2 regions of the Bradyrhizobium sp. CCGB20 genome follow, and region 2 is predicted to be linked to the other one. Evidence: riboswitches for the same ligand, from Rfam matches in the RefSeq annotation. Region 2 holds a riboswitch; the other holds the start of a gene.

Region 1 (3,408 bases), 320 kb from region 2:
TTGGCGGGCTGCCGAATTGAGAACTTTAGTCTAGTTGCCCGCACGAGGTAGCGGCGGGCCGCTTCTCGGCGTGAGGGTCTGCGAGCCTTACTTCCGCCCGCCCCGGCTCAGCAGAAACACCCCCTGCTCGCCGAACATATTCCACACCCACCACGGCAATCGCAGCCGCAGCGGACGGCCGTAGAGATCCAGCGCCTCGGCGCGCTCCATCTTGACACCGATCGCGTCGCAGAGCTCGACGAAGTCCTTGATGGTGCAGAAATGGATGTTGGCGGTGTCGTACCAGGTCGCGGGCAGGTTCTCGGTGCGCGGCATGTGGCCGCCGATCAGGAGCTGGAGCCGCATCTTCCAGAAGCCGAAATTCGGGAACGACACGATGGCGCGGCGGCCGATGCGCAGCAGATTCTCCAGCACGACCCGCGGCTGTCGCGTCGCCTGCAGCGTCTGCGACAGGATCACGTAATCAAAGGCGTCGTCGGGATAATTGACGAGATCGGTGTCGGCATCGCCCTGCACCACCGCGAGGCCCTTGGCGACGCATCGGTTGACGCCCTCGCGCGACAGCTCGATGCCGCGACCGTCGATGCCGCGGGTCTCCAGAAGCTGGAGCAGGTCGCCCTCGCCGCAGCCGACGTCGAGCACTTTCGAACCGGGCTTCACCATCTCGGCGACCAGCAGATGGTCCGCGCGAAACTGGCCGGATTGCTCCGTCGCAACGCCGCCCAGCGGCAACACTTCCTGTGCAGACATCGCTAGCCGTCCCTGTCAGTCATTCTTGCCGGTGAGCCCGCGCGCTTTCCCTGCCGATTGCAGGAAGGCGCGGGCGATATCGAAGAATTCGGGCACGTCGAGCAGGAAGGCGTCATGGCCGCGATCGGTCTCGATCTCGGCGAACGACACCCGCGCGCTCGACGCATTCAGCGCATGCACCAGCGCGCGCGATTCCGAGGTCGGAAACAGCCAGTCGCTGGTGAAGGAGACCACGCAGAAGCGCGTCTCGATGCCCGCGAACGCTTTCGCCAGCACGCCGCCATGGTCGCCGGCGATGTCGAAATAATCCATCGCGCGGGTCAGATAGAGATAGGCGTTGGCGTCGAACCGCTCGACGAAGGACGAGCCCTGGTAGCGCAGATAGGACTCGACCTGGAAATCAGCGTCGAACGAGAAGGTCGGCAGCTCGCGGTCCTGCATGCGGCGGCCGAACTTACGATGCAGCGCGGCGTCCGACAGATAGGTGATGTGCGCGGCCATGCGTGCGACCGCAAGTCCGCGATGCGGATGGATGCCCTGGTCCGTGTAGCGGCCGTTGTGCCAGTCGGGATCGGCCATCACCGCCTGGCGGCCGAGCTCGTGGAAGGCGATGTTCTGCGCCGAGTGCCGCGTCGAACAGGCGATTGCGAGTGCGGAGTACACGCGCTTGGGATAGGCCGCGGTCCATTGCAGCACCTGCATGCCGCCCATCGAGCCGCCGACCACCGCAAACAGCGTGTCGATGCCGAGACGGTCGATCAGCATCGCCTGCGCGCGCACCATGTCGGGGATGGTGATCACAGGGAAATCCAGGCCCCACACCTTGCCGGTCGCGGGATTGATCGAGGCCGGCCCGGTCGAGCCCATGCAGCCGCCGATCACGTTGGCGCAAATGATGAAGTATTGTTGAGGATCAAGAGGTCGGCCGGGACCGACCAGCGTCTCCCACCAGCCGGACTTGCCGGTGACGGGATGCACGTTGGCGACATGCTGATCGCCCGTCAACGCATGGCAGATCAGGACCGCGTTGGAGCGATCGGCGTTGAGCTCGCCATAGGTCTGGAACGCAATCTGGAACGGGGAGAGATCGACGCCGCAATCGAGCCGCAGCGGCTGGTCGGCGCCGAACTGCGCAACCTGCGAGCTTGGATGATCCACCTCATGCGACCGGTCGTCGGCGCTGATCGCGGGGCTCGGTACGGACTTGACGCCACCCATCTCTGACATCGACCTCGTTTGCGACCGGCTGTTAAGCCGCCGCTGACATCAGGCCATGAAAAACCCGGCCTGAACGATAGGTTCGGCCGGGATCGAAAGGGTCCCCGGCCTGTTTAGCGAGTTTTTTAACGTGGCTGCAAGCCGGCCGGCTCAAATGACCACGGAACAGGCAAAAACTACTGTCTTGGACGGTTTTCGTCAAGTCACGGCCCGGATCAGCCAATTTCATCCCGGTCTCATCAGCCAAACAGGCCGTCATTTCTCTTTGCTTTCGCCGCCCTGACTGCCTAATCAGGACATCGATCGTAGCGGGCCCCGACCTTACCAACCGACTTGGCCGACCCGCATTAAAACGCCTCTCAACAGCCCCTGTCAGATATGTCCCAACGTCCGCCCGCGCCACCATCGCTCCAGGAATTGCGCAAGGAGATCGACGCGATCGACGAGGGCATGCATCGCCTGCTGATGCAGCGCGGCGACATCATCGACCGCCTGATCCAGGTGAAGCAGACCCAGGAGGTCGGCTCGGCGTTCCGCCCGGCGCGCGAGGCCGCCATGATGCGTGACCTCGTGCAGCGCCATCGCGGCATCCTGCCGCTCGACACGGTCGAGAGCATCTGGCGCGTCATCATCTCCACGTTCACCTATGTCCAGGCGCCGTTCTCCGTGCATGCCGACATCTCGGTGAACGAGCCCGCGATGCGCGATTCGGCGCGCTTCCATTTCGGCTTCACCGTGCCTTACGTCGCGCATTTCAGCGCGCAGGCCGCGGTCGAGGCGGTGGCGAAATCCAAGGGCGACCTTGCGCTGGTCTCGGCAACCTCGAGCCGCACGCCGTGGTGGCTGGAGCTGGAAGCCAACGGTGCGCCGAAGATCATTGCGCGGATGCCCTTCGTCGAGCGCGCCGACCATCCGGCCGCACTGCCGGTGTTCGCGATCTCGCGCGTCGCCGACAGCGCCCTGGTGACCGAGGTCGAGACCTTCAGCGTGCGCGTGTCCGGGTGGAACGCCGAGGTCGCGCGGACGCTCTCGCCGCTCGCCGAGATCGTAGCGGTGCCCGATACCGCCTTTGACGGCGCGGCACTGCTGGTCTCGGTCACGAGCGCGACCAGCATCGAGAAAATCAAGGCTGCCCTGATCGAAGCGGGGGCCTCGGTGCGCTCCACGGCCCTCGTCGGCAGCCACGCAACGCGCTATACGGTGCCCCCGACCGGGCCGAAATCGTAAGTCACGAGCAGCCCAGCCTATCCGGAGTTGAAGATGTCCCGCCCCGTGCCGAATCCCGGCATTCTCGATATTGCGCCCTACACGCCCGGCAAGAGCCCGGTCGCCGAGCCGGGCCGCAAGGTGTTCAAGCTCTCGGCCAACGAGACGCCGTTCGGGCCTTCGCCGAAGGCGATCGAGGCGTTCAAGAACGTGGCGGCGCATCTGGAAGATTAT
Region 2 (3,408 bases):
CTATGGCGCGACCTCGCCCGATTTCAACTATCCGAACCGTCTCGCCGCGCAGCTTCGCCGGCAATATCCGACCGCCGACATCACCGTCATCAATGCCGGTGTCGGCGGCGAGGACGCGCCCGAGATGATGAAGCGCCTCCAGAAGGAGGTGATCGACGTGCATCCGGATCTCGTGATCTGGCAGGTCGGCACCAATGCGGTGCTGCGCAATCTCGATCCCGGCGACACTGCAAAACTGGTCGAGGACGGCATCTCCCGCATCCAGGCTGCCGGCGGCGCCGATATCGTGCTGGTCGATCCGCAATACTCTCCGGCGGTCAATCAGCGTCCCGAGAGCGCCGGCAAGATGGTGAAGCTGCTCGGCAAGGTCGCCGAGCTCCGTCACGTCGGCATCTTTCCTCGCTTCGAGGTGATGCGCGACTGGCACGAGACGCAGGCGATCCCGATGGAGAGCTTCGTCATCGCCGACGGCCTGCACATGAACGATTGGGGCTACGCCTGCTTCGCCCAGCTCCTCGGCGACGACATCATCCGCTCCGTCGGCCAGATCAAGCTCGGCGTGAATGTCCCCGCGGACGTGCGGACGTACCGGCCGATGTGAGATGGAGCGAATAGTGAGTGGCGAATAGCGAATGGAATCTGATCCATTGGCTACTCCCTATTCGCCATTTGCCCGTTACGCCTTCTCCAGCGCGGCCGTCAGATCCTCGATCAGATCATCCGGATGCTCGAGCCCTGCCGAGAAGCGGATAAAGCCCTCGCTGATGCCGAGCGCGGCGCGATCTTCCGGCTTGAGGCGCTGGTGCGTCGTGGTCGCCGGATGCGTGACGAGGCTCTTGGCGTCGCCGAGATTGTTCGAGATCTTGGCAAGCTTGAGCTCGTTGAGCACGCGGAACGCCGCGGCCTTGCCGCCCTTCACCTCGAAGCCGACCAGCGTCGAGCCGCCGCGCATCTGCTTCTTCACCAGCGCCGCCTGCGGATGATCGGCGCGGCCGGGATAGACCAGCCGGGAAATCTTCGGATGGCTCGCCAGCACGTCGGCGATCCGCGCTGCGCTGTCGGTCTGCGCGCGCACGCGCACGCCGAGCGTCTCCAGGCCCTTGAGCAGGACCCAGGCGTTGAACGGCGAGATCGACGGGCCGGTCTGGCGCATGAAATTGTGGATGTGCTCGGCGATGAAGGCTTCCGAGGACAGGATGATGCCGCCCAGACACCGGCCCTGGCCGTCGATGTGCTTGGTCGCGGAATAGACCACCACGTCGGCGCCGAGCGCGAGCGGGCTCTGCCAGATCGGCGTCGCGAACACGTTGTCGACGACGAGCCGTGCGCCGCCCTTGTGCGCGATCTCGGCGATGCCGGGGATGTCGAGCACGTCGAGCGTCGGGTTGGTCGGGCTCTCCAGGAAAAACGTCTTGGTGTTCGGCCTCAAGGCGCGCTGCCACTGGTCGAGGTCGAGGCCATCGACCAGCGTGGTCTCGATGCCGTAGCGCGGCAGCAGGTCCTGAATGACGTAGAGGCACGAGCCGAACAGGGCGCGGGAGGCGACCACGTGATCGCCGGCCTTGAGCGGCGCCAGGATCGCGGTCGTCACCGCGGCCATGCCGGTTGCCGCCGAGCGGGCGGCTTCGGCGCCTTCGAGCTCGATCATGCGGCGCTCGAACATCGCGATGGTCGGGTTCGAGTAGCGCGAATAGATGAAGCCGGGGTCCTCGCCCTTGAACCGCGCCTCGCACTCCTCGGCGCTGTTGTAGACGTAGCCCTGGGTCAGGAACAGCGCCTCCGACGTCTCGCCATATTGTGAGCGCAGGGTGCCGGAATGGACCAGGCGGGTTTCGGGACGGTAGTTGGCGGTCGACTTCGACATAGGTACCTCCGACATGACCGTCTCGTCGAAAACGGTCACAAAAAAACCGGCCTGGATAAAACCACGGGCCGGGATCACAGAGGTCCCCGGCCTGTTTAGCGACTTATTTAACGTGGCTGCAAGCCGGCCGGCTCAAATCACCACGGGATAAGTCATGCTCATATTCCGCAATGCCCTTTCCGTCAAGACGTCCATCGGCTAGCCGTAAAACGCTAGTATTTCCCGCATGTCGGGATGCGTTTGACCCCTGATGAGGACCCCCGGTTGACGTTCACGGTCGCCGCCGACGCCAATGGTATCCTGCCCGACCGCATGATCGCGGCGATGGCGGAGGCGGGGCTCATTCTGCCGGCCTACGACTTCGTCGAAAGCCAGATCCAGCCGGCGAGCCTCGATCTTCGCCTCGGCGACATCGCCTACCGCGTCCGTGCCAGCTTCCTGCCCGGGCCGGGTGCGACCGTTGCCGAGCGCATCGACGAATTGAAGCTGCACGAGTTCAGCCTCACCGACGGTGCAGTGCTGGAGACCAACTGCGTCTACATCGTGCCGCTGCTCGAGAGCCTGGCGCTGCCGCCGGAGATCGTCGCGGCGGCGAACCCGAAAAGCTCCACCGGTCGGCTCGACGTCTTCACCCGCGTCATCGCCGACGGCACCCGCCGCTTCGACATGATCGGCGCCGGCTATCACGGCCCGCTCTACGCCGAGATCAGCCCGAAGACGTTTCCGGTGCTGGTCAGCGAGGGCTCGCGCCTGAGCCAGGTACGTTTCCGCACCGGAGATGCCATCCTCAACGTCGACGAGCTCGAGGCGCTGCACGCGACCGAGCGTCTCGTCGATCTCGACGATGCCGATCTCACCGGCGGCGTCGCCGTCTCCGTCGACCTCTCCGGCGAGAAGGCCAACGGCTTCGTCGGTTACCGCGCCAAGCGCCACACCGGCGTCGTCGACGTCGATCGCCGCTCCGGCTATGCGGTGGAAGATTTCTGGGAGCCGATCTCGGCGCGTCCCGACGGTAGCCTGATCCTCGACCCCGGCGAGTTCTACATCCTCGCCTCCAAGGAAGCCGTGCAGGTGCCGCCCGATTACGCCGCGGAGATGGTGCCGTTCGATCCCCTGGTCGGCGAATTCCGCGTGCACTATGCCGGCTTCTTCGATCCTGGCTTCGGCTACGCCGGTGCGGGCGGGCAGGGCGCGCGCGCCGTGCTTGAAGTGCGCTCGCGCGAGGTGCCGTTTATCCTCGAGCACGGCCAGATCGTCGGCCGCCTCGTCTACGAGAAGATGCTGGCACGCCCCGACGCGATGTACGGCCAGCGCATCGGCTCGAATTACCAGGCGCAGGGCCTCAAACTATCGAAGCATTTTCGGGTGTAGCTTCACACTCTACTGTCATGCCCCGGCTTCACCGGGGCATCCAGTACGCCGCAGCCTCTCGATTTAAGTTACTGCCATCTCGGAACACTGGATCGCCCGATCAAGTCGGGCGATGACACCGAGTGTGTGTCAGGATGCGAATTGAAATCCGGGCTACGAGGTGGTGACATGGC

Evidence for each region. Region 2 has a riboswitch for S-adenosylmethionine ahead of NLM15_RS42095 (O-succinylhomoserine sulfhydrylase). Riboswitches for the same ligand answer to the same signal wherever they lie in the genome.
Region 1: linked by a shared signal. The riboswitch ahead of NLM15_RS40510 (homoserine O-acetyltransferase) and the one ahead of NLM15_RS42095 (O-succinylhomoserine sulfhydrylase) in region 2 are both predicted to bind S-adenosylmethionine.

The regions. Positions count from the first base shown of each region.
Region 1 covers NZ_JANADN010000001.1:8,605,029-8,608,436, forward strand. Annotated here, with positions in the region: gene metW (methionine biosynthesis protein MetW) at 88-750, opposite strand; gene NLM15_RS40510 (homoserine O-acetyltransferase) at 766-1,968, opposite strand; SAM riboswitch at 2,061-2,140, opposite strand; gene NLM15_RS40515 (chorismate mutase) at 2,347-3,195, shown strand; gene hisC (histidinol-phosphate transaminase) at 3,229-3,408, shown strand, end outside.
Region 2 covers NZ_JANADN010000001.1:8,921,811-8,925,218, reverse strand. Annotated here, with positions in the region: gene NLM15_RS42100 (SGNH/GDSL hydrolase family protein) at 1-601, shown strand, start outside; gene NLM15_RS42095 (O-succinylhomoserine sulfhydrylase) at 677-1,864, opposite strand; SAM riboswitch at 1,939-2,018, opposite strand; gene NLM15_RS42090 (2'-deoxycytidine 5'-triphosphate deaminase) at 2,099-3,235, shown strand; gene NLM15_RS42085 (PAS domain S-box protein) at 3,404-3,408, shown strand, end outside.